One region of the Kribbella sp. NBC_01505 genome, then DNA from elsewhere that is predicted to be linked to it. Evidence: riboswitches for the same ligand, from Rfam matches in the RefSeq annotation. Region 1 holds a riboswitch; the other holds the start of a gene.
What was found. Region 1 has a riboswitch for S-adenosylmethionine ahead of OG474_RS35365 (aminotransferase class V-fold PLP-dependent enzyme). Riboswitches for the same ligand answer to the same signal wherever they lie in the genome.
Positions count from the first base shown of each region.

Region 2: linked by a shared signal. The riboswitch ahead of thrC (threonine synthase) and the one ahead of OG474_RS35365 (aminotransferase class V-fold PLP-dependent enzyme) in region 1 are both predicted to bind S-adenosylmethionine.

Region 1 is NZ_CP109425.1:7,521,175-7,529,470, forward strand. It holds gene OG474_RS35350 (fatty acid desaturase family protein) at 1-550, opposite strand, end outside; gene OG474_RS35355 (alkaline phosphatase D family protein) at 738-2,267, shown strand; gene OG474_RS35360 (prolyl oligopeptidase family protein) at 2,350-4,398, shown strand; gene OG474_RS35365 (aminotransferase class V-fold PLP-dependent enzyme) at 4,584-5,948, opposite strand; SAM riboswitch class IV at 5,965-6,078, opposite strand; gene OG474_RS35370 (DinB family protein) at 6,173-6,691, shown strand; gene OG474_RS35375 (DUF6351 family protein) at 6,746-8,296, shown strand, end outside.
Region 2 is NZ_CP109425.1:4,994,115-5,002,410, forward strand. It holds gene OG474_RS23680 (Fic family protein) at 1-502, shown strand, start outside; gene OG474_RS23685 (DNA-3-methyladenine glycosylase family protein) at 541-1,479, shown strand; gene OG474_RS23690 (cation:proton antiporter) at 1,499-2,722, shown strand; SAM riboswitch class I at 2,787-2,930, shown strand; gene thrC (threonine synthase) at 2,944-4,206, shown strand; gene OG474_RS23700 (ubiquitin-like small modifier protein 1) at 4,203-4,478, shown strand; gene OG474_RS23705 (VOC family protein) at 4,525-4,905, shown strand; gene OG474_RS23710 (restriction endonuclease) at 4,925-5,440, opposite strand; gene OG474_RS23715 (alcohol dehydrogenase catalytic domain-containing protein) at 5,468-6,460, shown strand; gene OG474_RS23720 (hypothetical protein) at 6,520-7,743, opposite strand; gene OG474_RS23725 (dihydrodipicolinate synthase family protein) at 7,904-8,296, opposite strand, start outside.

The DNA of each region.
Region 1 (8,296 bases):
CGACGCTGGACACGTACAGGCTCAGGCCTTCGAGTGTCAGCAGCGGGAAGAACAGCCAGCCCTGGCGAGCGGTCAGCCAGGCTTGGAAGCCCGTCCGGCTGGCGGCGTGCTCCGGGGTGAAGGCGACCACGCCGATGTCGATGTCGGGATCGTGCTGCAACTGGTTCGGTGCCATGTGATGGCGGCTGTGCTTCGACTTCCACCACGCCGAGCTGATCCCGATCAGGCCGCCGGCGAGCAGCCGCGCGGTCCAGTCGTTCCAGCGCGCGGACTTGAAGATCTGCCGATGGGAGCTGTCGTGGCTGAGGAACGCGACCTGGGTCAGCACGAGCGCGAAGGCACCGGCCATCAGGAGCTGGAACCACGAATTGCCGAGCAGGCCGACACCCACCCAGACCCCGGCGAAGGCGGCGAGCACCAGGCCGATCCGGGTCCAGTAGTAGCCGGGGCGCCGCCGCAGCAGACCGAGCTCGCGGATGGTGCGCGCGAGATCGGTGTAGAGGTTCGTGAAGCGCTGTTGCGGATTACTGTCCGCGACGAGCTGTGACAAGTGGGAAACACCCCGGTCCGGTGGTACATCGCGTCGATGCGCCACCGGGGTCCCGGGCAGCGCCACAACTGTGGCTGGTGCCCCCAACGGAACCACGTAAGGCAACCCTTCGCAAGGTGCGCCATCCCGTGCCAAGCGATCATCGGTCGTTCACTCGGACGCCATCCGGGCGGATCAGGCTTGCGGTATGAAATTGAGTCGCCGCCAACTCTTGGCTGCATCCACCGTCGCCGGTGCCTCCCTGGCTGTGCCAGGGGTCGCCGCTGCGGCCCCCAACGTCGTACGCCGGGACCGGCCCGCACTGCCGTCCGGGATCATGTCGGGCGACGTGTCATCGAACTCTGCCGTCGTCTGGTCGCGCACCGACCGCAAGGCGCGGATGGTGGTCGACCTGACCAGCCATGGCCGCTTCGACCGGGCAGTCCGGCTCTGCGGACCGGTCACCGGGCCGGACCAGGACTTCACCGCGCAGGTGCCGCTGAAGGGACTGCGCCCCGGCCAGCGCTACGACTACCGGATCGCGTTCGAGGACGCGTACGGCCGCCGCGGCGAGTCCCGGGAGGGATCCTTCAGTACGCCGGGCCGCAACCGCGGACTGTCCTTCGTCTGGACCGGGGACACCGCCGGCCAGGGGTACGGCATCAACCCCGACCTCGGCGGCATGATCGCGTACAAGGCGATGCACGACACCCGGCCGGACTTCTTCCTGCACTCCGGGGACAACATCTACGCCGACGGCCCGATCGCGGCCACAGTAGCCATCCCGGACGGCACGGTCTGGAAGAACGTGGTCACCGAAGAGGTCTCCAAGGTCGCCGAGACGCTGGCGGAGTACCGCGGCCGCTACAAGTACAACCTGCTCGACCACAACGTCCGCGACCTGTACGCCGACGTACCGATCGTCAGCCAGTGGGACGACCACGAGACGCTGAACAACTGGTACCCCGGCGAGATCCTCGTCGACGACAACCGGTACACCGAGAAGCGGGTCGACGTCCTGGCGGCCCGAGCTCGGCAAGCCTTCCTCGAGTACCTCCCGATGGTGCACACCGCCGGCCGGAACCGCATCTACCGCAAGGTGAGCTACGGTCCGCTGCTCGACGTCTTCTGCCTCGACATGCGCACCTACCGCGGCGCCAACCCGACCCCGGCGACGGCCGGACCGGTAGCGATGCTCAGCACCGAGCAGGCGGAGTGGCTGGTCCGTGAGGCGGCCGCGTCCAAGGCCACCTGGAAGGTGATCGCCAGCGACATGCCGCTCGGACTGCTGGTGCCGGACGGCCCCCTGATCGAGGCGGTCGCCAATGGCGTCGGCGGTGCGCCGGGTGGCCGGGAGCACGAGATCGCGTGGGTGCTGAGCCAGTTCAAGAAGCGCAAGGTACGTAACGCGGTCTGGCTGACTGCGGACGTGCACTACTGCGCCGCACACCACTACGACCCGTCGCGGGCGGCCTTCACCGACTTCGACCCGTTCTGGGAGCTGGTGGCCGGTCCGGTGAACGCAGGCACGTTCGGCCCGAACACGCTGGACCCGACGTTCGGACCGAAGGCGGAGTTCGTCAAGGCGGCCGACTTCCCGAACCAGCCGCCGAGTGGTGGCAACCAGTTCTTCGGCCACGTGGAGATCGATCCGCGCACGGGTGTGTTCACCGCGTCACTGCGTGACCTGTTCGGCAAGGTCCTCTGGACCAAGGACATCAATCCGGCCCGCAGGTAGGGCACCGTCGTACTCACCGGCCTCCGGCGCCTGTGCGGGATGCCGCCCACCGGAGGCGGTGAGTACGACGTAGGTTTGTCACATGACTGCTCCGGACACCCGCCGCGACGATGTGGTCGAAACCCTGCATGGGCACGCGATCGCCGACCCCTACCGCTGGCTGGAAGACCCTGACTCCGTCGAGACCCAGGACTGGGTCAACCGGCAGAACGTGTACACCCAGGCCGAGCTGGCGGGCTATCCGGAGCGAGAGTGGTTCCAGACCACGCTCTCCGCGATCCTGGCCCGACCACGCGCCGGAGTGCCCGCCAGGAAGAGCGGCTGGTACTTCGTCGGCCGCAACGACGGCACCCAGGCCCAGGACGTCGTGTACGTCGCGGAGTCCCTCGAGGAACTGCTGGACAGCGGCCGGGTGCTGATCGACCCGAACAAGCTGTCCGAGGACGGCACCGACTCCCTCGGCTCGTTCACCGTCAGTCCTGACGGCAAGTACTTCGCCTACGGCATCAACGAGAGCGGTAGCGACTGGACGACGTTCCGGCTGCTCGACATCGCCACCGGTGATCCCGTGAACGACGTGGTGACCGAGGCCAAGTTCTGCGAGGCCACCTGGCTTCCGGACAGTTCGGCGTACCTGTATCTGCACTACCCGTCGAGTGGGCGCAGTGAGGGCACGGAGACGAAGACTCTGTCCGGTGGGCAGCTGAAGCTGCACCGAGTGGGCACCCTGCAGTCGGATGACGAGCTGGTCCTGCACTTCCCCGAGGACGACCGGCTGTTCATCGCCCCGGAGGTGTCCGAGGACGACAGGTACGTCATCGTGCACATCAACGCGGGCACTGACCCCGCGTCCCGCCTGTGGGTCTACCCGATCACCTCCGACGGTTTCGGCGAGCCGATCAAGGTGGTGGACGAGCTCGCCGACGAGATCTTCTTCATCCGGATGTCCGGTGACCAGCTGGTGCTGCAGACCGACCGTGACGCGTCCCTCGGCCGCGTGGTGCTCGCGGACCTCGATGGCACCTTCACCGACCTCATCCCCGAAGGACCGCACGCCCTGCAGGCCGTTCGCGGTACGGCGTCCGGTCTGGCCACCGTCACGCTGGTCGATGCTCAGCCCGTGCTGACGCTCTACGACCTGGACGGTTCCCGGGAGCGCGTAGTCGACGTACAGGGTGGTGGTGTGCTCGCACTGAACGCCAGCACCAAGCACGACGAGCTCTTCATTGGACTGTCCACCACAACTGACCCCACCGTCTCGTACGTCGTTTCGGCGTCGACCACGCAGGCGCGTGCGTTGCCCGAGCTGGTCCGGGGAGTCAGCGGCTACACGTCACCCGAGGTACTGGTTACTCGGAAGACGGCCGGCGACGTTCCGTACTTCCTGATCACCCGTGCCGACCTGGACTTCGCCAGCCCACGCCCGACGCTGCTCTACGGGTACGGCGGCTTCCGCATCTCGATCCTGGCCGACTACAAGCCGGGCTGGCCGGCGTGGCTCGCTGCCGGGGGAGTGCTGGCGATCGCCAACCTCCGGGGCGGCGGTGAGTACGGGAGCGAGTGGCACGACGCCGGACGGCTCAAGAACAAGCAGCAGGTGTTCGACGACTTCATCGCGGTCGCTGAGCACCTGCGGGACAAGGGAGTGACCACTCCGGAGCAGCTGGCCATTCACGGCCGCAGCAACGGCGGACTGCTCGTCGGAGCAGCCATGACGCAGCGCCCAGACCTGTTCAAGGTCGCGCTGCCGGGCGTCGGCGTACTGGACATGCTGCGGTTCCACCTCTTCACAGTGGGTGCCGCGTGGGCGTCCGACTTCGGGCATCCGGACAACCCGGAGCAGTTCGAGGATCTGCTGGCCTACTCACCGCTGCACCGAGTGCAGGACGGTACGGCGTACCCGGCCACGCTGGTGGTCACCGGTGACCACGATGACCGGGTAGTCCCGTTGCACAGTCACAAGTTCATCGCTGCGTTGCAGCATGCCCAGTCCGCGGCCGAACCTGTCTTGACCCGAGTGGAGGTCAACACCGGTCACGGCTTCGGCAAACCCGCCGCCATGATCGCGGCGGAGTGGGCGGACCTACTGGCGTTCGCTGCTCACCATGTAGGTCTAAGTGCTCTGAGTTAGATCTGCGACGGCACTGGAGGCGCCCAGGCACGCACCTCGCGGCGTTGGAGGGGCGTCCACGATGAACCCCGCATCGAGGACGCCCCTCCGCCTTGCGATGCACGCACCTGGACACCTCCAGCACTCGCCGCAGATCTAACTCAGAGCACTCGACTCCTGAGCAGTAGGAGCGTTTCAGGACTGCGTCACCAGATGCGGGGCGCGTGGAGGTCACGAGGGTCATCGGTCGGCTGACAGCCGTGGTCGGTGTCCTCGTACTCCCCGCGCAGCCCGTTGGTGGCCAGGGAGCGCACCGCGCTGACGAGCCGGTCCACGTGCTCACGGGTCGTGCCGAGACCGAGGCTGGCGCGGACCGCCGTACCGTGCTCCGGTGCGTCGGCGAGCAGGTGGCCGACCAGCGGGTGCGCGCAGAACTTGCCGTCGCGGACGCCGATGCCGTACTCCGCGCTGAGCGCCGCGGAGACCAGGGTCGAGCTCAGACCGTTGATGGTGAAGCAGACCGTGCCGACGCGGTCGGCCTCGGCCCCGAAGATCGAGTACGTCGTGACGTCGGCGATCTGCGCGAGACCGGTGCGGAGCCGGGCGAGCAGGCTGCGCTCGTGCTGCTCGATCGCGTCCCGGTTCCGGCTGATGGTGGCGCAGGCGGAGGCCAGCGCGATCGCACCGATGACGTTGGGGGAGCCGCCCTCGTGCCGCGACGGTCCGGTCGCCCACACGACGCCGTCGCCGGTGACCGAGGTGGTCGCGCCGCCGCCGTACAGGTAGGGGTCGGCCGCGTCGAGCCAGTCCGCGCGACCGATCAGCGCACCGGCGCCGTACGGCGCGTAGAGCTTGTGGCCGGACAGCGCGACCCAGTCGACGTCCAGGTCGGCGATGTCGACGACCCGGTGCGGCGCGAGCTGCGCAGCGTCCAGGCAGATCCGCGCACCGTGCGCCTTGGCGACGGCGGCGAGCTCGGCGATCGGGAAGATCTCGCCGGTCACGTTGGAGGCGCCGGTGACGACGACGAGGCGCGGTCCCTCCGGAGCGGTCCGCAGCGCGTCGGCGACGGCCGTCACAGCCTCACCGGCCGAAGCGGGCGCGGCCAGGCGGACAGTGCGCTCCTCGCCCCACGGCAGCAGCGCAGCGTGGTGCTCCGACTCGAAGACGATCACCGTCGCGTCGGCCGGGACAGCGTGGGCCAGCAGGTTCAGCGCGTCGGTGGTCTGCCGGGTGAAGATGACCTGGTCGTCCGCACGGGCGCCGACGAAGCTGTGCACCTCGGCGCGGGCCCGCTCGTACCACTGGGTGGTGATGCGGGAGGCGTAGCCGTTGCCGCGGTGGACCGACGCGTACGACGGCAGGGCCGCCTCGACGCTGGCGCGCACCGACTCCAGACAGGGGGCGCTCGCACCGTGGTCGAAGTTCGCGTAGTCCGTCACACGCCCGTCGGCCAGCGGGACCAGCAGGTCCGAGCCGACGGTGGCGGGGATGGTGCCGTTGGTGAGCCGGGTGACCGCCGCACGCGGGGTGCTCGTGGTGGCCGGCTCGAGGATTGAGAGGATCGACATGGCTTCGCTCCCGGGAAGTCCGCACTTGCCGAACGGGGTATCCGCACGGCCTGGTCTTCACCCGGGGCACCCCGCCGCGGAGGAGGGTTGCCGGCCAGCGAGCCGGGGCTTGACGCTGGCGCTCATGACCTGCCGAGAACGGTAACGAACGGGCCACGAAGACGCCAGCCCCTATCTCGCTTTATGAGATAACCGAACAGATGCTGAGATGAAGTGAGGAACGTATGACCTGGCACGCCCCCGAGGCCGAGCGGCCGGACGGCTCGCTGACCGCCCCGGAAACCGAGCTCCTGCGCGGTTATCTGGACTTCTACCGGAGCACCTTGCTGCACAAGTGCGCCGGCCTGACCGCGGAACAGCTCGCCGCCCGGCCGTCGCCGCCGTCGAACCTCTCGTTGCTCGGCCTGATCCGGCATCTGACCAAGGTCGAGCGGATCTGGTTCCGGATCCACTTCGCTTCCGGGACTCCGGCCGAGCCGCTGTTCGCACCGGAGCTGGGCAAGGATGCCGACTTCGAACTCATCGACCCGGCCGAGGCGGAGGCGGCGTACGACGGTCTGATCGCCGAGTGGAAGCTGTCCGACGAGGCGGCGGCCGGACGGTCGTTCGACGAGCGGTTCGAGTTCGGCGGCACCGAGTCGACGCTGCGGATGATCTACATCCACCTGGTGGGGGAGTACGCGCGGCACTGCGGTCACGCCGATCTGCTGCGGGAACAGCTCGACGGCGTCACCGGAGCCTGATCGATCTGGTAACAAGCCTTCCGATGGCCCGGTCGCTGTGGTCAACTTCCTGCCATGAAGCGTCCGGCCGCCTTCGTCGCGCTTGTGTTCGCGGTGCTCACCGCGTTCCTGGTGGCGCCTGCGAGTGCGGCGTACGGCGTCCGGATCGAGGTGCTGTCGAGTCCACGGCCCGACTTCGTCAGTGACGGGGACGCGCTGGTCGGGATCACCGGCCAGAACCTCGAGAACGTCGTCGTCCGGCTCAACGGCCGCGACATCACCCCCGTGTTCACCCGGACCGCGGACCGGCTGATCGGCCTGGTCCGCGGACTGGAGATCGGCCGGAACACGGTCACGGCCGGCGAGGCCCGGCTCGGGATCACCAACTTCCCGCGCTCCGGGCCGATGCTCGCCGGTCCGCACGAGGCGCCGTACATCTGCGGGACCGCCGCCTTCACCACCCTGGCGAAGGTCGAGCTCGGTCCGGCGACCGGGCCGAACTGCTTTGTGAAGACCCGCGTCGACTACCTGTACCGCTCGAAGGCCGACCGGTCGCTGAAGGTGCTTCCGGCAACGAAACCCGCCGACCTGGCCACGACGACCACGTCGGACGGCCGGCGGGTGCCGTACATCGTCCGGGTCGAGACCGGCGTGATCAACCGGTCCATCTACGAGTACGCCGTACTGCACGACCGCGCCGAAGGTTCACCGAGCGTGCGCCGGCCGCCGTCGGGCTGGAACGGCCGGCTGGTCTACACGTTCGGCGGCGGTTGCCCGGGCGGGTGGTACCACCAGGGGAGCACCACCGGCGGCATCAACGACGACGTCCTGCTGGGTCGCGGGTACGCCGTTGCCTCCTCGACCCTGAACGTGTTCGGGGTGAACTGCAACGGGGTGCTCGCCGCCGAGACGATGTCGATGACCCGCGAGCACATCGCCGAGACGATCGGCGTACCGCGGAAAACGATCGGCTGGGGCTGCTCGGGCGGTTCGTACCAGGTCTTCCAGATCGCCGACAACTATCCCGGACTGCTCGACGGGATCATGGCGTCGTGCGTGTTCCCCGAGGTCGGCTTCGCCACCCTGCACACGATCACCGACGCGCTGCTGCTCGATCACTACTTCCGGTCGGCAACCGGCTGGTCCGATGCCGCGAAGCAGGCGGTGGCCGGGTTCGGCAAGGTCGGGGCGATCGCCAACCTGGCCGGTGCCGGCCGCCGGATCGACCCGCGGGTTTATTGCCCTGCGCAACTACCCGTGGCGCGGCGCTACCACCCGGTGACGAATCCGGGCGGCGCGCGCTGCGATGTCTACGACCACCAGGTCAACATCTGGGGCAAGGACGCGGCGGGTGTGCTGCGCCGCCCGCTCGACAACGTGGGGATCCAGTACGGCCTGGCAGCGCTGAAGGCTGGCAAGATCACCGCTGCGCAGTTCGTCGACCTGAATCGAGCGGTCGGCGGCTTCGACGCCGACGCCAACTTCGTCCCCGGTCGCACGATGGCCGATGCGGATGCGATCGGTACGGCGTACCGGACCGGGCAGTTGATCAACGGCGGCGGGGGACTGGCGAGCACGCCGATCATCGACTACCGGCAATACCTCGACGAACAGCCCGACGGGGAC
Region 2 (8,296 bases), 2.5 Mb from region 1:
CGAGGAGTGGCTGGGTGGCAACACCCAGGACTACTACCGGGTGCTCGCCGCGACCGGCGAAGGCGGTTGGCGCCCGGAGCGTTCCGCTGCGCTCTGGGTGCAGTTCAATCTTCGAGCGCACCACATCCAGGCGCAGACCGTCCAGCGTCGGTACGACGAGGCGGGCAAGCTGTGGGTGGCGTTCGACGATCTGATCAGCCTGCACGGGTTGGAAGAACGAGTGGCCGACGAACTGTTCGACGCATCGCTCGGCTTCCGGATCCGGCGGTCGACGTACGTTCGCCGGGCCGAGATCGAGGAGCGGACGGCGAGCCGCGACTTCGCGAAGCTCACGGACCTCGGCCTGCTGCGTCCGGTCGGTGAAACCAAGGGGCGGCACTACGTCATGGGCGACCGCCTCGCGGAGCTCGTGCAGCAGATGCTGTCGACTCGGGAGTCGCTGGTCGACCCGTATCCCTGGATGCGCGAGCGTCTGGCCGCCGTGCCGGTTGCTGTTCGGTAGTTGTCGGTGGGTTGGGTGAGACTGTGATGGTGGGTTCGATGGTGCGGGTCTGGCGGGCGGGGCGGGTGGTGGATCCGCACTCGGTCATCGGTGGGTTGCGGAAGGGGCCGGGGGATCCGGCTTATGTGTACGACGCTGGGCGGCGGACTGTTTGGCGAGCGACGCGGACGCCTGAGGGGCCGGTGTTGCTGCGATTGACGCCGCGTGGCGACGAGGTTGAGGCAGAGGCTTGGGGGCCGGGGGCGGAGTGGGCGCTGGACGGGGTGCCCGAGTTGTTGGGGGAGGCCGACAGTTGGGACGGGTTCGAGCCGCTGCCTGAGCATCGCGCGTTGGTGGACGCCGCGCATCGGTTCCCGCATGTGCGGGTGCCGCGGAGTCGGGCGGTGTTCGAGGCGATGGCGGCGGCGGGGATCGAGCAGGTGGTGACAGGCAAGGAAGCGTTCCGGGCTTGGCGGTTGCTGCTGGGTGAGTACGGCGAGGCTGCGCCAGGCCCGGGTGGGCCGGAGGGGCGGGCGATGAAGGTGCCGCCGGCGCCGGAGGAGTGGCGGTTGATTCCGTCGTGGCAGTGGTTGCGGGCTGGCGTCGAGGGCCGGCGGTCGCGGGTGGTCGTGACGGCTGCGACTCGGGCGAAGGCGCTGGAGCGGACGTTGGAGCTGACCGACTCGGCCGAGATCGAGCGGCGGTTGCGGTCGTTGCCCGGGGTCGGGGTGTGGACGGCGGCCGAGGTGCGGCAGCGGGCGCATGGTGACGCGGATGCGTTCTCGTTCGCGGACTATCACGTGTCCCGCAACGTCTCGTTCGCGCTGATCGGTGAGGAGCTGGACGACGACGGCTGCGCCGAGCTGATCGAGCCCTATCGCGGTCACCGGTTCCGGGTGCAGCGGTTGCTCGAGATGGCCGGCATCGGCCACCCGCGGTTCGGGCCGCGCAAGTCGCTGCCGACACATACTCCTGGTGCGACGCATCGTCTGAGGTAGCCAGGGGCACTGGCGTTCTGTGATCGACGGGGACGGGCTCTACCTGGTCGCGGGGCTCGCCCTGCTGATGGGTGCCGTGCTGCCCCGGCTGCTCTCCCGGTACGCCGTCTCCGCGCCGATCGCGTTCCTCGGCGGCGGAATGTTGCTCGGGCTGGTGGTGGACCGGACGCACCTCAGTCCGATCGCCGAGCCGGAGATCACCAAACATCTGGCCGAGCTGACGGTGATCATCGCGCTGATGGGTGTAGGCCTCGCCATCGACCGGCCGATCAGCCTCTTGCACTGGGGCGCGACGTGGCGGCTGCTGTTCATCGCAATGCCGGCCGGTGTCGCGGCACTGACCGGAGTGGGCTGGTTGCTGGGCCTCGCACCGGCGACCGCACTGCTGATCGCGGCCGTACTGGCGCCCACCGACCCCGTGCTCGCGTCGGATGTGCAGGTGGGCGGGCCGAGTACCGGCGAGGACGCCGAGCTGGACGAGGAGGACGACGTACGGTTCGCTCTGACTTCTGAGGCGGGTCTGAACGACGGATTGGCCGCTCCGCTCGTCTACCTCGCGGTTTTCCTTGTGACCAAGAACTTTTCGCCGGTGGAGTGGATCGCTTGGGATGTCGTCGGCAAGACGGTCATCGGGGTTGCCGTCGGCTTCGGGGCGGGTTGGCTGCTCGGCCGGATGACTTTCTCGGCGCGGGCGGCAAGTCTCCGGCTGGCGGATGCCCGCGAGCCCGTGCTGGCGCTTGCGATGACGCTGGGTGTCTACGGCCTGACCGAGGTGGCGCACGGGTACGGATTCATCGCGGTCTTCGTGGCCGCGCTCACCCTCCGCGCCGCCGAACGCAGTCACGACTTCCACAACGAGCTGCACGACTTCATCGGTGAGCTCGAACACATTCTGACCTGGAGCGTGCTGCTCCTTCTCGGCGTCGCCGTGACCGCTGGGCTGCTCAAGCCGCTTACCTGGAGCGGGGTGTTGATCGGCGTACTGCTGGTGGTCGTCGTACGGCCGGTTCTGGGTCGGCTGTCGCTCATCAGGAGCGGGCTGAGCCGGACCGAGGCGTGGGCGACAGCGGCGTTCGGCGTGCGGGGCGTGTCCTCGATCTACTACCTCGCGGCGGTCGGGATGCATTTCCGGTCCGAGCTGCCCTGGCTGTGGGCGACCCTCGGCTTCACGGTGGTCCTGAGCGTCGTCCTGCACGGGGTCGCGGCCACCCCGGTGATGAGATTCCTCGAACGGCGAATATGAGACGCCGTCTCGCATGCTGGAAGTCGGAGGGCGCGATCCGGACCCGATTGGGTAACCTCGGGGCAGCTCATCCAGAGGGACTGAGGGAAACGGCCCGTTGAAGTCCCGGCAACCCTCCCCGTCGAGACCCCACCCGGGGCCACTCACGGTGGAACGGTGCCAAATCCGTCCCGCCATCGAGATCCGGTGTTCGCGGGGAAGATGAGAGGGGAACCTCAGCCATGAGCCTGGCCACCGCCGCCCACACCATCCGTGAAGGTGCCTTCGGCAACGGAACGCACCTGAGCTGTCGCGCCTGTGGGGCGAAGTCGCCGCTCGGCCCGTTCTACGCCTGTATGGAGTGCTTCGGTCCTCTCGAGGTCGGTTACGAGTTTCCGACCATCACGCGGGAGCAGATCGAGGCCGGCCCGAAGAACATCTGGCGCTACCAGCCGCTGCTGCCCGTCCCGGTCGACGTGGCCAGCTTCCCGAACACCGAGCCCGGCTACACCCGGCTCATCGACGCGCAGAACCTCGCCCGCGAGCTGGGGCTGCGCAAGCTCTGGGTGAAGGACGACTCCGGCAACCCGACCCACTCCTTCAAGGACCGGGTCGTCGCGACCGCGCTCAGCGCCACCCGCGAGCTGGACATGAAGGTCTTCGCCTGCCCCTCCACCGGCAACCTGGCCAACGCCGTCGCCGCGGCCGCCGCCCGGGCCGGCATCCGCTCGGTCGTCTTCATCCCGAAGGACCTCGAGCGCCCCAAGATCATCACCACCGCTGTGTACGGCGGGACGCTGGTGGCCGTGGACGGCAACTACGACGACGTGAACAAGCTGGCCTCCGAGATCGCCGGTGAGGAAGAGGGCTGGGCGTTCGTCAACGTCAACGTCCGCCCGTACTACTCCGAGGGCTCCAAGACGCTCGCCTTCGAGATCGCCGAGCAGCTCGGCTGGCGGATCCCGCAGCAGGTGGTGATCCCGGTCGCGTCCGGTTCGCAGCTGACCAAGATCGACAAGGGCTTCACCGAGCTCGGCAAGCTCGGGCTGGTCGACGCCACCGACTACAAGATCTACGGCGCGCAGGCGACCGGTTGCTCCCCGGTGGCGCAGGCGTTCCGCGACGGTCACGACGTGGTGAAGCCGGTCAAGCCGGACACGATCGCGAAGTCGCTCGCCATCGGAAACCCGGCCGACGGACCGTACGTGCTGGACGTCGCCCGCCGTACCGGTGGTGTCATCGAGGACGTCTCCGACGAGGAAGTTGTCGACGGCATCCAGTTGCTCGCCCGCACCGAGGGCATCTTCACCGAGACCGCCGGTGGGGTGACCGTCGCGACGCTGAAGAAGCTGATCGAGACCGGTCAGATCGACCCCGACGCGGAGACGGTGATCATCAACTCCGGCGACGGGCTCAAGACGCTCGACGCGGTGGCCGACCGGGTCGGCCCGAAGGTGACCATCCCCGCGTCGTACGACGCCTTCGTGAAGGCAGGCCTGCAGTGAGTGTGAGTGTCCGCGTCCCGACCATCCTCCGGCCCTACACCCAGGGCGTCTCCGAGGTGTCCGCCGAGGGCGCGACCCTCACCGAGGTGCTCGACTCGCTCGACGCGTCGTACCCGGGGCTCAAGTCCCGCGTGCTGGACGAGTCCGGTGAGCTGCGCCGCTTCGTGAACGTGTACGTCGACGACGACGACGTCCGCTTCGCCGAGGGGCTGCAGACCGCGATCAAGGACGGCGGCCAGGTCTCGATCATCCCGGCCGTGGCCGGCGGCTGAGCATTCCGGCGGTAGAACGTCCGGAACAGGTACTACCGTCGCCGGTATGGCGACGAAATGGACGATCGGCCGCGACGCCGCGGACCCAGCCTCCTTGGCGAGATTCTGGGCCGCGGCGCTCGGCTACGTGATCGAGCCCGGCTTCGACAGTCCCGACAACACGTCGATCATCGATCCTGACGACGAGCTGCCGGCGATCGGCTTCCTCCGGGTGCCCGAGCCGAAGACCGCGAAGAACCGGCTGCACATCGACATCCGGGTTGCCGGTCCCGGCGAGCGCGATGCCGCGTCCGCCGAGCAGATGCGCACCAAGGCCGCGGCCCTGGTGGAGCTGGGCGCGACTCAGGTGCGCGAGGAGCTCTACGGCTCCGAGCTAGGTCACGTCGTGATGCTCGACCCGGAGGGCAACGAGTTCTGCGTAGGTTGAGCCGATCGCGTTCGTCTGATCAACTGCCGATCCACTCGCCGTGCACGAGGAATCGGATGATGCGCTCGGAGGTGAGCTCCGCTGGCAGCGCGGCGTAGTGATCCATGAACGCCGGTTCTCCTGGAGCAGCACGCTCGGCAGCCTCCGACAACTGACCGCTCGGGAGAACAGGCGGCTCGAGCTCGACTGCTTGGATCTTCGGTGGCCACGAGTTCGCGGCTCGGTTGGCCGCGGCCTGCGTGAACCCTGAGTACGAGTAGAGGATGCCGCGATCGACGTCGAGGTCCTGCAACTTGCCGGCGAACTCGTCGACCGTGCCGATGCCAACGGCGCGCCGGTAACGCTTGCACTCGATGGCGATGGTGACCGTCGCGCCGGCCACCGAGCCCGACGCCCAGATATCAACCTGTCGTTTCGCGCCGCTCAATCGACCGTCCAGCTGTCGATCGTGCAAGACGGTCGCGGCGGGATCGAACTCGGCCAGTACCTTGTGGACGGATCGTTCATACTGCTGCCACAGCGGCTCAGGTGTCACTGCTGGATCCTAGCGATGGGGATGGTTATGCGCGCTGTGGTGATTTCGGAGTACGGCGTTGTGCCTGAGGTGCGGGAGGTTGCGGAGCCGGAGGTGATGGCGGGTTCCGTGGTGCTGAAGGTCGAGGCAACCGGGTTGTGCCGGAGTGATTGGCACGGGTGGATGGGGCATGACTCGGACATCGTGCTGCCGCATGTGCCTGGGCATGAGTTGGCCGGGACTGTTGCGGCGGTGGGTGCTGGGGTCGAGGGGTGGCAGGTCGGGGATCGGGTGACCACGCCGTTCATCTGCGCGTGTGGATCGTGCTCCGAATGCTTGGCGGGCAATCAGCAGGTGTGTCCGAATCAGTTGCAGCCGGGGTTCAACTACTGGGGGTCGTTCGCGGAGTACGTCGCGATTCCGTATGCGCAGGTGAATCTGGTGCGGCTGCCCGACGAGCTCGACTTCGGTACGGCGGCTGGGCTCGGCTGCCGGTTTGCGACGTCGTACCGGGCGGTCCGGCAGGTCGGGAAGGTCCAGGCCGGCGAGACCGTGGTCGTCTTCGGCTGTGGCGGGGTCGGGTTGTCAGCGGTGATGATCGCTGCCGCGGTCGGTGCGCACGTGATCGCGGTCGACACGAACCCGGCCGCGCTGGAGTTGGCCCGCCAGTACGGCGCAGTAGAGACGACCGCGGAGGTGGGTGATGTCGGTGCGCATGTCACGTTCGATGCGTTGGGCTCGAACGACCTTGTCCAGCAGGCGTTGCGGGTGCTCCGGCCGCGCGGTCGGCACGTGCAGATCGGGTTGCTGCCCGACGGCGTACAGCTCGATGTCGGTCGCCTGATCGGCCAGGAACTCCAGTGGCTAGGCAGTCACGGCATGCCCGCCCACGCCTACCCCGAGATGCTCGCCCAAGTTGCCCAAGGCAACCTCAACCCCGCAGCCCTCATCGCCCGCACCATCACCCTCGACGAAACCCCCGCCGCCCTGGCCGCCCTCAGCACCGGCACCCCCGCCGGCGTCACCATCATCACCCCCTGACCCGTCGCCACCCGAACCCATGAGATGGCAGCGCCGGGGGGACGGGAGGGAAGAAGGGGCTAGAGGCGGATGGCGTAGATGGTGGGGGGCCGGCCGGTTCGGCCGTGTTGTTGGGTGGCGATCGGGTCGGCCAGGCCGGCTCGTTCTAGGCGCTTCAACACGCGTCTGGCGGTGCGGAGTTGGACTGCCAGGTGGTCGGCTACGTCTTGGGTGGTCAGGCCGTCGGGGTTCTTGGCGGTGAGCTCGCGCATGCGGGCGAGGGTGGCCGGGTTGAGGCCGACTCGACGGGCCAGCAGGGGGAGGCTTTCGGTGCCGCGGGGGATGGCGGGTTGGTCGCCGGAGGGTTCGATGACGATCTCGACGTCGTCGGACATCGAGACGACGCCGGCCACAGTGCCGATCGAGCCGGCCCGGCCGACCGCGCGGCGGGCCAGGGCTTCTGCTTCCGCGGCGGTGCGGCCGATACCGAATCCGACGTACGCCGTGCTGTGCCGCGCGGCCAGGTGATCGAGGAGCGGCATCCGGGTGAACTGTTCGGTCGCCTGCTCAAGCAGGCCGCGGGTGGTGACGACGAGGTACCGGCCGTCGGGGAGCAGGGCGAGGCTGCCGCCAAGCGTGATCAGGTCGCCGGCCAGGGCGTCGTCGGGCTCGGGGAGATCGACGATGCCGAGCGCGACCTGGGCGTCGCCGACATGCTGGCCGCTGGTGGTGAGGACGAGGGCCTGCAGGGTGGAGCGGATCGAGTAGCGCGACGGGACCAGGCGGACCGAGGGCATCTCGTTCTCGAGCAGGTGGAACGCCGAACCCAGGCAGCTGATCGCGATCTTCGTGTCGTGCTTGTCGCGCGCAGTGCGGTGGAAGGTGACGATGTCGTCCGAGGTCAGGCCGGGACGGTACGGCAGCACCTGGATCTGGTCGGTCGGCAGCTTGGCCTCGATCAGGGTCTCCAGCACCTCGCTGCGCCGGAGCGTGTCGATCGAGAACTGGGTGACGTTGTGCCCGAGCCGCAGCAGCTCGACGAGGGCGCGCAGGAGCGTGGCGCCGTCGTACGAGACATACATGGCAGGGCGGTCGACGGCTCCGGCCTCGGTGGCGATCGTGTACGGGACGATGCCGGTGAAGAGCAGCGCGTCGACCTTCTCCTGGGACTGCTCGACCAGCTCGACCGTCTCGGTCTCGTGCCGGTAGGAGAGCGGGAGCAGGGTCGCACCGCTCGGCGGACCGGTCGCGATCACCCGCTGCACGACGTCCTCCGGCCCGACAACGCCGACCACGACTGCCATCAGGACACCCCCATGCCACGCACTGTAATGCAGGGTGGGCCGAACACTTGACGATCGAAGCAGAGTCTTTTAGTTTCGGTCAAGACCATAATTACCGCAAGGTGACCGTGGTCGCGCAGCGGACGAGGTGCGGGTGGAGCGATGGAGGGAGCGCGCCACCTCACTTGTCGAGCTGCAGTGCCTCCAGCGTCCTGATCACCAGCTCACGCTCGGTGCTGGGCAGGGCCGGGCCGTAGGGGTCGTGCGCCGCCTCCTCGGGGAGCAGACCCTCCCAGACGGCTGCCCAGATCATCCGCTGCACGTAGCCCTCGATGGGTGCGTAGAACGTCGCCGCGGCGAAGCGATCCAGCCGGTCGGATGCGGTCAGGAAAGCGCTGTGTTCGCCTGCCTGCCAAGCTCGCAGTACGGCGACCGACAGCTCGACCTGTGCGGACGCGATACCGACCAGGGCCGTATCTGCGCCCCACATGAATGACGGACCGTACATGCGGTCCTCACCCGTGATCAGCAGCTTGCCGGTGTCCCGCCCGGCCCAGATTGCGTCCTGAGTCCC